2 regions of the Mycobacterium sp. URHB0021 genome follow, and region 1 is predicted to be linked to the other one. Evidence: riboswitches for the same ligand, from Rfam matches in the RefSeq annotation. Region 1 holds a riboswitch; the other holds the start of a gene.
What was found. Region 1 has a riboswitch for glycine ahead of gcvP (aminomethyl-transferring glycine dehydrogenase). Riboswitches for the same ligand answer to the same signal wherever they lie in the genome.
Positions count from the first base shown of each region.

Region 2: linked by a shared signal. The riboswitch ahead of gcvP (aminomethyl-transferring glycine dehydrogenase) and the one ahead of gcvP (aminomethyl-transferring glycine dehydrogenase) in region 1 are both predicted to bind glycine.

Region 1 covers NZ_JBSRZT010000002.1:4,281,971-4,289,354, forward strand. Annotated here, with positions in the region: gene gcvP (aminomethyl-transferring glycine dehydrogenase) at 1-2,150, opposite strand, end outside; glycine riboswitch at 2,196-2,305, opposite strand; glycine riboswitch at 2,306-2,404, opposite strand; gene ACVWWN_RS23385 (MerR family transcriptional regulator) at 2,496-3,119, opposite strand; gene ACVWWN_RS23390 (bifunctional nuclease family protein) at 3,361-3,855, opposite strand; gene ftsR (transcriptional regulator FtsR) at 3,916-4,656, opposite strand; gene garA (glycogen accumulation regulator GarA) at 4,686-5,165, opposite strand; gene gcvH (glycine cleavage system protein GcvH) at 5,320-5,715, opposite strand; gene ACVWWN_RS23410 (DUF881 domain-containing protein) at 5,762-6,565, opposite strand; gene ACVWWN_RS23415 (small basic family protein) at 6,589-6,921, opposite strand; gene ACVWWN_RS23420 (DUF881 domain-containing protein) at 6,944-7,384, opposite strand, start outside.
Region 2 covers NZ_JBSRZT010000002.1:228,122-235,505, reverse strand. Annotated here, with positions in the region: gene ACVWWN_RS03235 (LacI family DNA-binding transcriptional regulator) at 1-448, shown strand, start outside; gene speB (agmatinase) at 789-1,790, shown strand; glycine riboswitch at 1,822-1,912, shown strand; gene gcvP (aminomethyl-transferring glycine dehydrogenase) at 2,149-4,956, shown strand; gene gcvT (glycine cleavage system aminomethyltransferase GcvT) at 4,953-6,080, shown strand; partial or broken gene ACVWWN_RS03215 (glycine cleavage system protein H) at 6,116-6,498, shown strand; partial or broken gene glyA (serine hydroxymethyltransferase) at 6,516-7,384, shown strand, end outside.

The DNA.
Region 1 (7,384 bases):
GCGCGCACCGCGACCGGCCCAACGCCCGGACCCCCGCCGCCGTGCGGAATGCAGAACGTCTTGTGCAGGTTGAGGTGGCTCACGTCACCGCCGAACCGGCCCGGACGCGCCAACCCCACCAGCGCGTTGAGATTCGCGCCGTCGATATACACCTGGCCGCCGACGTCGTGCACCGCGGCGCAGATGTCGGCGATGTCGTGCTCGTACACGCCGTGGGTCGAGGGGTAGGTGATCATCAAGGCGGACAATCGATCCGCGTGCTCGGTCACCTTTGCACGCAGGTCATCGAGGTCGACGTCGCCGTTCGCGCGGCAGGCCACCACCACGACGCGCATGCCGGCCAGCGCCGCGGACGCCGCATTCGTTCCGTGCGCACTCGAGGGGATCAGGCAGACATCGCGGTGCGGCTGGCCGCGCTCTGCGTGGTAGGCCTGGATCGCCAGCAGGCCGGCATACTCCCCCTGCGAACCGGCGTTGGGCTGCAAGGACACCCGGTCATAGCCGGTGATCCCGGTCAGCCAGGTCTCCACATCGGAGATCAGCTGGCGCAGCCCCGGCGTGTCCGCGACCGGTGCGAACGGGTGCTGGCGGGCGAACTCGGGCCAGCTGATCGGCTCCATTTCGGCTGCCGCATTGAGCTTCATGGTGCAGGAACCGAGCGGAATCATGCTGCGGTCCAGCGCGATGTCCTTGTCGGCCAGAGACCGTAGGTATCGCATCATCTCGGTCTCGGTGCGGTACTTGATGAACGCTGGGTGTGTCAGGAACTCAGATGTCCGCGTTTCGATTTCCGTGTGCACCGGCTCGGCGGCCGAAACCCCGAACGCCTCCAGCACGGCGCCGACGTGGGCATCGGTGGTCGCCTCGTCACAGCTGACGGAAACGTGATCGTCGTCGACGCGCCACAGGTTGATGCCCTTGGCCTTCGCCGCACTGATCACCTCGTCGGCGCGTCCGGGAACGCGGGCCAGCACGGTGTCGAAGAACGTGTCGTGCACCAGCGCATCCCCGAGCGCCCCGGCGAGCAATTCGGCGTGGCCGTGGACGCGGCGGGCGATTCCCGCCAGCCCGTCGGCGCCGTGATAGCTCGCGTACATGGCGGCCATCACCGCCAGCAGCACCTGCGCGGTGCAGATGTTGCTGGTGGCCTTGTCGCGGCGGATGTGCTGTTCGCGGGTCTGCAGTGCCAGCCGGTACGCCGGCGATCCGTCGGCGTCGACCGACACCCCGACGAGGCGACCGGGCAGTTGCCGGGCGTGTTTGGCTTGCACGGCGAGGTAACCCGCGTGGGGTCCGCCGAATCCCATTGGTACACCGAAGCGTTGGGTGCTGCCGAACGCGACGTCGGCGCCGAAGTCGCCGGGCGGGGTGAGCAACGTCAGCGCCAGCAGATCGGCGCCGATCGCCACCAGTGCGCCGCGCTCATGGGCCTGCGCAACCAGTTCCGCCCAGTCCGGCACCGCGCCGCCGGCCCCCGGCAACTGCGCGATCACACCGAACAACTCGCCGTCCGGCAGGCCCTGTCGCAGATCAGCGGTCACGATCTCGATACCGAGCGGCTCGGCGCGGGTGGCCAGCACCGCAGCGGTCTGCCGGTAGATGTCGGCATCAACCGCGAGCCGGTTCGACGGGCCGCGCACGGCGCGGTGCATCAGCGTCATCGCCTCGGCGGCGGCGGTTGCTTCGTCGAGCATCGAGGCATTGGCGACTTCGAGTCCGGTCAGGTCGGCGACCATCGTCTGGAAGTTGAGCAACGCCTCGAGGCGGCCCTGGCTGATCTCGGGCTGGTACGGGGTGTAGGCGGTGTACCAGGCCGGGTTCTCAAGGATGTTGCGCCGCAGCACCGGCGGGGTCAGCGTATCGAAATAGCCCTGGCCGATCATGGACACGGCGACCGTGTTGGCGTCGGCCAACGCGCGCAGCTCGGCGAGCGACTCCGCTTCACTGGCGGCCGGCGGCAGCTGATCCAGCCCCGGAGCGATTCCAGCGGCGGACAGTGCGTCGAGGATGCCGGCCGGCAACGCCTTGTCGGCCAGCTCGTCGAGCGAACCCACGCCGATCGCCTTCAACATGGTCGAGACGGCGTCGGCATCCGGTCCGATATGCCGGTCGGCGAAATTGGGTTGGTCGTGGTGGAACACTGGTGACATCTCCCGACGTGTAGGGCCCAGGAACTCGAGCGGGTACCGCTGGGTTCCTCCCCCTCTGTCGTCAACCCGCATCGGGCGCCTGAGAGATTCGGCCTGCGCGCAGCCTTTCCCCATGGGCGGGTAAGCGCGACGCTTACCGCTTTCCAGAGGCATCGTGGCCGAGCGCGGTCCCGGGTGCCTGAGAGGTTGACGGAGAGGTGTTGCTCCTTCGGCGTCCGTGACTGGCGGTCACGGAACTCTCCCGCGTAAGGGCGATGCTCGATTGATTCTACCGGTGAGCGGGATCACAGCACGAATAGGCCGCCGCAACGGCCGTCGACCCGCGGCGAACTGCAGCGACAAGTCTCAGCCGATCTTGCGGTCGCGGTGCTTACGTCGCGATGCCAGCTCGTCCTCCGGGGCGGTGATGGATTCGCCACCGTCGGCACGTTCGCCCGGGAAGTCGGCGATGGCGCCGGTCAATTCGCGCATCGCGCCCGAGACGGCGATGCCGAACACCCCCTGGCCGCCCTGCAGTAGGTCTACGACCTCTTCAGCGGAGGTGCACTCGTACACCGTCGTGCCATCCGAGAACAGCGTGATGTTGGCCAGGTCGCGTACTCCGCGCTGCCGCAGGTGATCGACGGCGACGCGGATGTTGTGCAGCGAAATTCCGGTGTCCAGCAATCTCTTGACGATCTTGAGGACCAGGATGTCCTTGAACGAGTACAGCCGCTGGCTGCCCGATCCGGCCGCGCTGCGGATGGAAGGCACCACGAGTGAGGTCCGTGCCCAGTAGTCCAGCTGCCGGTAGGTGATGCCGGCGATCTGACAGGCGCTGGGCCCGCGGTAGCCGACCAGTTCATCCGGCACCGAGTTGTCGGGGAACAGGCCGCCCTGCACGGGTTCGCTGGGCGAACTGGCGGCCGGTTCTGTGGGGCCGCTGGTGGCGGACAGATCCAGCTGCTCCTGTCGTGGCGTGTCTCCCACTCTCGAATCCTCTCGCCGATCGAACTCGCGTCTGTGACCTGCATGGGCGCACGTTTGCCAAGCTCGAATGTGTCGAGCATACGCTTCCCGCGGAGCCATTACTGCTCGTCGCGATCAAAGTATGGCTGCCCCGAACGTAGTTGAAAGAAACGCGCGCCGCGTGTCGAGAACGACGAGACGATTCCGTGACAAATCCGCTGGCTGAGCCGCGCACGAGGACCCCAGCGTCTCGGGTTTCTGTCTAAGTCGCCTTGAAATCGTCGGGCGACACGCTGTCGAGAAACTCTTTGAACTTCTCGACCTCGTCCTCGCGGACTGCACCGGCCGCCTCGTCATCGTTCTCGTCGGGAATCAGCAAGCCCGCCTCGGCGAGCACCGCCTCCTCGACATAGATCGGCACACCCACGCGCAGCGCGATGGCCACTGAGTCCGAGGGTCGCGCCGAAACCTTGATGTCGCGGTCGAAGATCAGGTCCGCGTAGAAGGTGCCTTCCTGAAGGTCGACGATGCGGACCTCCTTCAGCGAATGCCCAAGCGCGGCAATGAGATCTCGGATCAGGTCGTGCGTCAGCGGCCGGGCCGGTTCCACACCCTGCTGTTCCAGCGCGATCGCCGCGGCCTCGGACTGGCCGATCCAGATCGGGAGGTAGCGGTCACCGTTGGACTCCCGGAGCAGCAGGACCGGCTGGTTCTGGGGTTGTTCCACGCGAATGCCGACCACACGAACCTCACCCATCTGTGTCTGCCCTCCGCGCGAGATAAGCCTGCCAAGAAGCCTTGAAATCGAGTCTAATCCTCAGCGGTCGAGAACGTCGCGCACCGCCGACTTGATCAGCGACGTGTGCAACGTGATGGCCAGCGCTGCCACCTCGCGCGCGAGGTCGTCGGCGCGGTCGCGCGCCCCCGTCTTGCCCGCCTTGACCACCGGTCCGGCGATCTGGGCGATCAGATCGGACTGGCGGTCGGCCGCCGAGCGGAACGCCCGCAGATGCCGCGGTTCGACACCGTAGTCCGACAATGCGCGTGCGCACCGTGCGATCACCACCGCGTGTTCGTCGAAGAAGCCGCCCGGGCCGGTGGTGATCACGCCGGCCTTGACCAGTGCGGACAGCAGTTCCTCATCCACCTCCGAGCGGGCCAGCAGATCTTCGCGGGACAGCCGCACCTGGGTGGGTGCGACGCCGGACAAACCAGCCGGGTCGCCCGCCAGGTCCGCCGGCACCGACACCAAACGCGGTACGCCGTAAGCGGATCGGGCCTGCGGCAGCTCCCCGTTCGGTTGGGCGTCGAGTTCGGCCTTGATGACCTTCAGCGGCAGGTACTGATCGCGCTGCGCGGTCAGGATGAACCGCAGGCGTGCGCAATCGTAGGCGGTGAACCGCCGGTATCCCGACGCCGTGCGCTCCGGCGTGACCAGCCCTTCGGCCTCCAAGAACCTGATCTTGGAGATGGTCACGTCCGGGAAGTCCGGTCGCAGCAGATCGAGGACCGCTCCGATCGACATCCCGGTGAGCGCGGGGGTGTCGGGCTGGCTCATTTACTCCTCGCGCGAGCGCTCATCGGTCATTAGCTGGCCCCGCCGCTGTCATCGCCCTTGGGCCCGGTCAGAAAGACCAGGCGGAACTTGCCGATCTGCACCTCGTCGCCATTGGCCAGCACCGCGGAGTCGACCGGTTCACGGTTGACGTAGGTGCCGTTCAGGCTGCCGACGTCGACCACCTGAAACTCTCCGGTCTCCAGCCGGAATTCGGCATGGCGACGGCTGACGGTGACATCGTCGAGGAAGATGTCGCTGTCGGGATGCCGGCCCGCCGACGTGGTGGGCTGGTCGAGTAGGAAGCGCGACCCCGCGTTGGGGCCGCGCTTGACGACGAGCAGGGCCGACCCCACGGGTAGCCCCTCGACACCGGAGACCGCACCCTCGGCACCGGCCGCGGGCGGGGCGTCCAATTCGTTGAGGAAGTCCGCCCGGAAAACCGACGTCGTCTCGACAGTGACCTCGTCAGACGACTGGTCAGCCCCAGAGTTCGTGTCGTTGTCCGTCACCCGCTGCTCCTCACTGGCTGCTGTGGCGATATCCGGCCGGGCGCCCAGCCGTCATGCGTCTGGTGTCGACCGTACCGCGCAGTGGACCCCGTTGTGTCCACCACCGCCGGATCCGCCCTTGTCGACATCCGGTCTGCAGAACCCTAACAACTAGTCATTCGGCCACGTGGGTGCGGTAGGCGTCCGCATCGAACAAGCCGTGCAGTGCCTCATCCAGCGACGCAGGTTCAGCCTGCAGTTCCAGCAACCATCCCTCGCCGTAGGGATCGGAGTTCACCAGCTGCGGATTGCTCTCCAGATCACCATTGACCGCAACGACTTTCGCGCTGACGGGCGCGTAAAGGTCCGACACGGACTTGGTCGACTCGACCTCGCCGAAGGATTCGGCCGCGGTCACCTCGGCGCCGACGTCGGGTAGCTGCACGAACACCACGTCGCCGAGCGCCGATTGCGCGTAGTCGGTGATGCCGACCCGTACGGTGTCATCGGCAATGCGCTGCACCCACTCGTGTTCCTCGGTGTAGTACAGCTCGGCTGGGATCTCGCTCACGACGCTCCTCGGTGTCCAGGGTGTCCTGCTGAGTTGCGGACGACGCTCATTTGACTGGCTGAGCGTATTGGCGGGGTTTCGGTTGCCGCAAGGCGGTCACGTCAACCCGATCGGTTTGTTGTATCTCCATCGTGCCGCCGACGCGTTCGATGCTGTCCATGGCGCCGCCGGGGATGTTCATTGCTGCGGCCAGGGTTGGCGGATCACCAACGGCCAGAACCGAATAGGGCGGGTTCAGCGTCGTGCTGTCGACCATCAGCGCTCCGGGGTTGCCGACCACCCAGGTGTCCACCCCGACCCGAATGGCCGCCTGCCCGCCGCGGATCTCCATGGCCTCGGCGCCGGCCGCGCGCAGCTCGTTGATCACGTCGAGCATGGTTTCGGCAGGCACGCCCGGCGCGGTGTCCTGGATGGTCAGCGTCACGCCAGGACCGGTTGCGGCCACGGTGCCGATCAGGATCGACAGCGCGGCGAGCCTGGCCTGCGCGTTCTCGATCGCCGCCTGGTCGCTGCTTCCGGATGCCTGCAGCTGTGCCATGGTGCGTTGCAGGTCGGAGACTTCGGTATTGAGCGCCGCCTCTCGTTGCTGCAGCGAATCGAGCAACACCAGCAGATCGGCGGGCCGGGCCGTCTCCAGCGAATCGCCGGATTCGGTCTGGCGCACCTGCGTGACGATCGCGATGCCGAGCACGACGCAGAGCAACACCGCCAGCGCCCCGAAGGCGATCTGCGACCGACCCCGCCGCACCACGCCGTGGTAGACCCCGCCGGATTGCAGTTCACCGAGCTTCGGGATCGGCTCGTCGGGTGGCAGCTCGTGGCGGCCGTGCTGGGGCGGTTGCTCACTCATGCCTATGCCTCATGCCTCAAGCCTCATGCGCCGAACAATCTGCGCCGCAGGGCGGCTGCGTTGCCGAAGATCCGGATACCGAGCACCACGATGATCGCCGTGGACAGCTGGGTGCCGACGCCGAGTTGGTCGCCGACGTAGACGATCAGCGCGGCAACCAACACGTTGAACACGAAGCTGACCACGAACACCTTCGAGTCGAAGATGCGCTCGAGATAGGCCCGCAGTCCGCCGAAGACCGCGTCGAGGGCGGCCACCACCGCAATCGGCAGATAGGGCTGAATGACCTCGGGAACGCTGGGGTGGAACACCAGGCCGAGGACGATGCCGATGAGGAGCGCGGCGATTCCGATCATGTATGTCCGTTCATCGGCGTCGTTAGGGCCCGATCTGCTTGGCGAAGTTGATGTCTCGGATGGAACCGGCGGGCAGCGTCAGGCTGTCGCCGGCGCTCACGTTCACCACGACGCCGTAGCTCGTCTCGAGCAGCCGGAGGCGCTGCAGACCGGAACTGCGGTCGAAGACATCCTGCATCGCGTGCGGCGGCCCGACCGCCTGAATGACGTATGGGCTGCTGATCGGTTGATTGTCGACCAGGATGCCACCGCCTGCCTGGCGGATGGTCACGTTCGGGCCGATTCGCACTCCTCCGACCGAGATAGCCTCGGCGTTGCTGACCCACAGCGAATTCACCACCAGCTGCAGATCGCGGTCCAGGATCACCTGTCTGCTGCCCTCGACCCGCTGCTTCGACACGTCGCTGAGGTCCTTGGACACCCCGGGATCGGTGATGGTGATCGACAGCCCGGGGCCGATCAC
Region 2 (7,384 bases), 4.1 Mb from region 1:
CCTTGCCGGGATCTCGTCCACGACCGAGCGATTCGCTGGTTACTCCGCGGCGCTCGCAGACCGCGGTATCGCAGTCGACGCCGCTCTGGTCCTCGACGGCGACTCCAACACAGATGTGGCGGAACGCGAGGTGCACTCGCTCATGTCGGGTGAGAACCGGCCCACTGCGCTGGTGTCCTTGAACAACTCCATGACCATTGGAACACTCAAAGCCATTCGTAGTGTCGGCTTGTCGATTCCAGCCGACGTGGCATTCGTCTGTTTCGACGACTTCGAATGGTCGGATCTCTTCGAACCCAAGCTCACCGCGGCGGCGCAGGACGTGGAGACGATCGGCGCCACCGCGGTCGAGTTGCTTCTGCGCCGCATTCGGGGACACAGTTCCGCGCCACAACAGATTCGCGTGCCGACGACGTTCCGCCATCGCAATTCGTGCGGATGCACTTGACGCTCACCGACAGGTCTTTCGATCACGCCGACAACGACCCCCGATTACTACCGAAGCGGACACCGACGGCGTCACCCAGGTGGCGCTGGGTACGGCATTCTGTCCGTCCGGAAGCACGGCCGGACCTGGCAATGCGGTGGGCCAGTGGGCCGCTGTCGACGCCGCCTGACCGTATGCGGATGCCCGCGAAGTCCGCGGCGGGCAGGTCGCCACGCTTCAGGATTGTGCGATTGCTCAAACATCCGGGCCGGTGTTTGGGCATTAACTGCTCGCGGCAGGTGCTCGCCAAGATCGATGATGGCAGTCGAACACCCGGCGATTCGAAAGGCTGGAAACCCAGATGAGCACGCGAAACGGCATCATCGGCGCTGTGCCCGCCACCCAGGTTCCCCGTTATGCGGGGAAGGGCACTTTCGCCAGGATCGCCGATATCCACGAGGTGTCCGACTACGACATCGCCATCCTCGGCGTTCCATTCGACGGCGGTACGTCCTACCGGCCGGGGGCTCGGTTCGGCCCGCTCGCGGTTCGTACGGCCGCCCGTACGCTGCGCCCGGGCTACCACGTCGAACTCGGGGTCGCACCGCTGGAACACGTCCAGGTGGTCGACGCCGGTGACGTCCCGGTCACCCCGTACGACATCGCCGAGGCCTGCCAGCAGATCCAGAACCACGCCGCCGACATCCTCGCCGGCGGGGACCGCCGCATCGTGTCGATCGGTGGCGACCACACCATCGCCCTACCGAATCTGCGTGCCCTGCATGCCAAACACGGGCCGGTCGCCCTGGTGCACTTCGATGCTCACCTGGACACCTGGGACACCTACTTCAACGCCCCGGTCACCCACGGCACCATCTTCCGCCGCGCGTTCGAGGAAGGGCTGCTGATCGAGGACCACTCGATCCACGTCGGCATCCGCGGCCCCATCTACGACCGGATGGACCTGGACGACGACGCCCGGATGGGTTTCAAGATCATCCGGGCCGGCGACCTGGACGTCATCGGCATCGACGCGGCAGTAGATGCGGTGCGCCGTCGAGTCACCGACGTCCCGGTGTACCTGTCCATCGACATCGACGTGCTCGATCCGGCGTTCGCCCCGGGCACCGGCACGCCCGAATCCGGTGGTCTGACCTCGCGTGAGCTCTTGAAGATGCTCCGCAAGATGACCGGGCTGAACATCGTCGGCGCCGACGTCGTCGAGGTGGCCCCGGCCTACGACCACGCCGAAATCACTTGCGTAGCAGCGGCGACGGTGGTCTTCGACATCGTCAGCCTGATGGTCGCAGGCGCCAACGCCGCTCTGCCGGTCAACGGCGAGGTTGCCGCAACGGCGTTGTAGACCTACGCTCAACCACAACTCAATATGCCGATGACACGCTGCGGGAGAACCTCCGTTCTGGAGGCGCCGTAGGAGCAACTTCCTCCCCGGGAATCTCTCAGGCCCAATACCGCGGTGTCGAGGCAACTCTGGAGAACAACGCAGATCCGTCGATTGCGTTTACCGAAGGGGAACAGCGCAGCCGCGCTCAATCTCTCAGGTTTCAGGACAGAGCGGGGAGGTGTCACCACCACTCGCGTCGAATAGTTCGGCGCCTTGAGACTGGAGTCACCTCGTGCCTGACGAGACCGCAACTCTCAATGACGACCACGGCTTTCAAGCTCGTCACATCGGCCCGGACCCTGGGGCGCAAGCTCGCATGCTGGACGTGCTCGGCTACCCGTCCGTCGACGCGCTGATCGACGCCGCGGTACCTGAGCAGATCCGCAATACCGACCGGATGGCGCTGCCCGCGGCGCGCTCCGAACTGCAGGTGCTCGACGCACTGCGTGCGCTGGCCGGCCGCAACCAGACGCGGGTCCAGATGATCGGCCTCGGCTACCACGACACCATCACCCCGGCGGTGCTGCGCCGCAACATGCTGGAGTCGCCGGCCTGGTACACCGCCTACACGCCGTACCAGCCGGAGATCTCCCAGGGCCGGCTGGAGGCACTGCTGACCTTCCAGACCCTCATCGAGGATCTCACCGCGCTACCGGTGGCCGGTGCATCGCTGCTCGACGAGGCCACCGCGGTGACAGAAGCCATCCTGCTGATGCGCCGGGCCAACAAGGCCGTGGCCGCCAATTGTCTTGTGCTCGACGCTGATTGCCTACACCAGACGCTCGCGGTGGTGCGCGGACGGGCCGCGGCGGTGGGCATCGAGGTGGTCGTCGCCGACCTGACCGAGACGCTGCCCGACGGTGCCGCCTTCGGCGTCGTCTTCCAATCCCCGGGTGCCAGCGGCGTGGTACGCGACCTCGCCCCGCTGATCGCGGCGGCCCGCGACCGCGGCATGCTCACCACCGTCGCGGCCGATCTGCTGTCGTTGACGCTGTTGTCGGCCCCGGGCGAGCAGGGCGCCGACATCGCGGTGGGCTCGGCGCAGCGGTTCGGTGTGCCGCTGTTCTTCGGCGGCCCGCACGCCGGGTACATGTCGGTCCGGTCCGGGTTGGAGCGAATGCTGCCAGGCCGACTGGTCGGCGTATCAGTCGATGTGGATGGCAAACCCGCCTACCGGCTCGCACCGCAGACCCGCGAACAGCACATCCGCCGGGACAAGGCGACCAGCAACATCTGCACTGCGCAGGCGTTGCTGGCCAATGTCGCCGCCATGTACGCCGCCTACCACGGCCCGGAAGGGTTGCGCGCCATCGCAACCCGGGTGCATGGTTACGCCATCGCATTGGCCAGCGGGCTGCGGGCTGCGGGCCACGAGGTCGTCCACGACCGGTTCTTCGACACCGTCATGGTGCGGGTCCCCGGCGGCGGCCAACAGATCGTGTCGGCCGCCGACAACGCGGGGATCAACCTGCGCCCGGTCGACGCCGACCACGTCGGTATCTCCTGCGACGAGTGCACCACCGCCGACGTGATCCACCGCGTACTCGAGGTCTTCGGTGCCGCACCCGCCGCGTCCGCCGCTGGTTCGGTCACGCTGCCGAACAACGTGATCCGGACATCGGACTACCTGACCCATCCGGTGTTTCACCGGCACCGCTCGGAAACAGCGATGCTGCGCTTCCTGCGCGAGATCTCGGACAAGGACCTCGCACTGGACCGCACGATGATCCCGCTCGGCTCCTGCACGATGAAGCTCAATGCCGCCGCCGAGTTGGAACCCATCAGCTGGCCCGGATTCGCCGGTATCCACCCGTCCGCCCCGGCCGAGCAGACCTCCGGCTACCTCGAGCTGATCGGCAACCTGGAGGGCTGGCTGGCCGCGATCACTGGCTACGACCGGGTTTTGTTGCAGCCCAATGCCGGGTCTCAGGGTGAGCTCGCCGGCCTGCTGGCCATCAGCGTCTATCACCACTCCCGCGGCGATCAGAACCGCGACGTGTGCCTGATCCCGCAGTCGGCGCACGGGACCAACGCGGCTTCAGCGGTGCTGGCCGGGATGCGCGTGGTGGTGGTCAAGACGGCACCCAACGGCAACGTCGACCACGACGACTTGGAGGCCAAGCTCGTCGCGCACAACGGACAGGTCGCCGCGATCATGCTCACCTACCCATCCACGCACGGCGTGTACGAGACCGACGTGCGCACCGTGTGCGAGCTCGTACACAACGCCGGCGGCCAAGTCTACGTCGACGGTGCCAACCTGAACGCCCTGGTCGGACTGGCCAGACCGGGCGAGTTCGGCGGCGACGTGTCGCATCTGAACCTGCGCAAGACGTTCTGCATTCCGCACGGCGGTGGCGGCCCGGGTGTCGGGCCGGTCGCGGTGCGGGCGCACCTGGCGCCGTTCCTGCCGGGTGATCCGGTGGGAACCGACGGGCCGGCCCCGGTGTCGGCGGCCAACTACGGGTCGGCGGGCATTCTGCCGATCACCTGGGCTTACCTCGCGCTGATGGGTCTGGACGGACTGACCGCGGCCACCAAGGTCGCGGTGCTGGCCGCCAACTATGTCGCCGCGGCACTGACCGACCGCTATCCGGTGCTGTACACCGGGGAATCCGGGCTGGTTGCCCACGAATGCATTCTCGACCTGCGCGAGATCACCAAGCGCACCGGTGTGACCGCCGAGGACGTCGCAAAGCGGTTGATCGACTACGGTTTCCACGCCCCGACGCTGTCCTTCCCGGTCAACGGCGCCCTGATGGTGGAGCCCACCGAGTCGGAAGGCATCGCTGAACTGGATCGGTTCATCGCGGCGATGATCGGGATCCACGACGAGATCGGCCGCGTCGACTCGGGGGAGTGGGCGGTGGAACACAGCTCGCTGCGTCAGGCCCCGCACACCGCCGAACAGGTCACCGACGCCGAATGGACACTGCCGTACAGCCGGCAATACGCGGCCTACCCGGTCTCCTCACTGCGGCTCAACAAGTACTGGCCGCCGGTACGGCGCATCGACGGGGTGCACGGTGACCGCAACCTGGCCTGCTCCTGCCCCGCACCCGAAGCGTTCCAGACCGTCACCACCGAGGCCTTCGAGGAGGCCATCCAGGAGGTTTACGCATGACCGCCAGCCACACCCCGGCTTCGCCGCTGCTCGACGAACACCGCTCGCTCGGTGCGACATTGACCGACTTCGCCGGGTGGGCGATGCCGCTGAAGTACGGCAGCGAACTGGCCGAACACCGCGCGGTGCGCGAGACCGCGGGGCTCTTCGACCTGTCCCACATGGGTGAGATCGCGGTCACCGGACCGCAAGCCGCCGAGGCGCTGGACTTCGCACTGGCCGGCGAGGCGTCCAAGATCCCCGTCGGGCGGGCCAAGTACTCGCTCATGTGCGACGCCGACGGTGGGGTGATCGACGATCTGGTGGTGTACCGGCTCGCCGATGAACACTTCCTGGTCGTCGCCAACGCGGGCAACGCTCCGACGGTGGCGGGTGAACTCGCCGGTCGGGCTGGACGATTCGACGCTGACGTCGATGACCAGTCCGCCGTCACGGCGTTGATCGCCGTGCAGGGGCCCGCTTCCGAAGCCATCGTGAGCTCACTGGTGCCCGAGGATCAGCGCGACGAGGTGACCGAACTCAAGTACTACGCGGTGACCGACACCGACGTCGATGGTTTCGATGTGCTGCTGGCCCGCACCGGCTACACCGGTGAGGACGGCTTCGAACTCTATGTGCCCAACGCCCGGGCGGTGGACCTGTGGCGGTCGCTATTGACGGCCACCATCGCCGTCGGCGGCTCACCGGCGGGCCTGGCCTCCCGCGACACACTGCGACTCGAGGCGGGAATGGCGCTCTACGGGCATGAACTCAGCCAGGACACCAACCCGTATCAGGCAGGTTTGGGCAAGGTGATCCGGCTACGGCGGGAATTAGGGAGCGATTTCGTGGGGCGGGATGCGCTGCAGCAGCTTTCCGAGCAGGCGGTGGATCGGACCCTGGTTGCCCTGAAAGGCTCAAACCGCCGGGCGGCGCGGGCGGGCTACACCGTTCACCAGACCGCCGACGGGGCGTCGGTGGGAACCATCACGTCCGGTGCGCTGTCACCGACGCTGGGCTATCCGATCGCGCTGGCCTACCTCGACGCCACCCTGGCCGAACCGGGAACTGTCCTAGAAGTTGACATCCGCGGAAATCGTGAGCAATTCGAGGTCACGTCGGCGCCGTTCTACCGACGCAACTGAGCATCCCCCGTCAACCACTTTCGGAAAGGACCACCATGGCAGACAACGCTCTTCCCGATGATCGCAGCTACACCGAGGAACACGAGTGGGTGCTCATCGCACCCGGCGCCGCACTACCCGACGCGCCGGTGCGGGTCGGAGTCACCTCGGTTGCCACGGCGGCACTCGGCGAGCTGGTCTTCGTCGACCTGCCCGACGTCGGGTCCACCATCGTCACCGGCGGATCCTGCGGTGAAGTGGAATCCACCAAGACCGTTTCCGAGCTCTACCCGCCGGTCAGTGGGGCCGTCACCGCGGTCAACACGGCAGCCGTGGACGACCCGGCCCTGGTCACCTCCGACCGTACGGTGCGGGCTGGCTGTTCGAGGTGCAGCCGACCGCGGCCGGAACCCTGCTGACGGCAGCCGAATACGCGTAGAAAAACGAGGTGCCGGCATGAGCATCCTCGACCAACGGCTGAACGATTTCGACCCCGATGTCGCCACAGCGATCGGTGCCGCGTTGCACCGGCAGCGGTTCGGGCTGGAGATGATCGCGTCGGAGACCATGCGCCGCGCGCGGTCATGGAAGCCCAGGGATCGGTGCTGACCAACAAGTACGCCGAAGGCTACCCGGGGCGCCGCTACTACGGCGGCTGCGAGCACATCGATGTGATCGAACGGCTCGCGATCGACCGGGTGAAAGCACTGTTCGGAGCGGAATTCGCTAATGTGCAACCACATTCCGGCGCCCAGGCCAACGCCGCGGTGATGCACGCGCTGATCACGCCGGGTGACACCATCCTCGGACTGTCTCTGGACTGCGGCGGCCACCTGACGCACGGCATGCGGCTGAACTTCTCCGGCAAGCTGTACAACGTCGCCGCCTACGGGGTATCCAAAGAGGACTACCTCATCGACATGGATGCCGTTGCCGATGCGGCCCGAGAGTGCCGGCCGCAGTTGATCATCGCCGGGTGGTCTGCCTATCCCCGTCAGCTCGGCTTCGCCCGGTTCCGGGAGATCGCCGAAGCAGTTGGTGCTTTCCTCATGGTGGACATGGCACATTTCGCCGGGCTGGTCGCCGCGGGGCTGCACCCGTCGCCGGTGCCGCACGCCCACGTCGTGACCTCCACCACCCACAAGACCCTGGGTGGTCCCCGCGGCGGCGTCATCCTCACCAACCAGGCCGACATCGCCAAGAAGATCAATTTGGCGGTGTTCCGCGGCCAGCAGGGCGGTCCGCTGGAACATGTCATCGCCGCCAAGGCCGTCGGTTTCAAGATGGCGGCTCAGGCAGAATTCGCCGAGCGTCAACAACGCTGC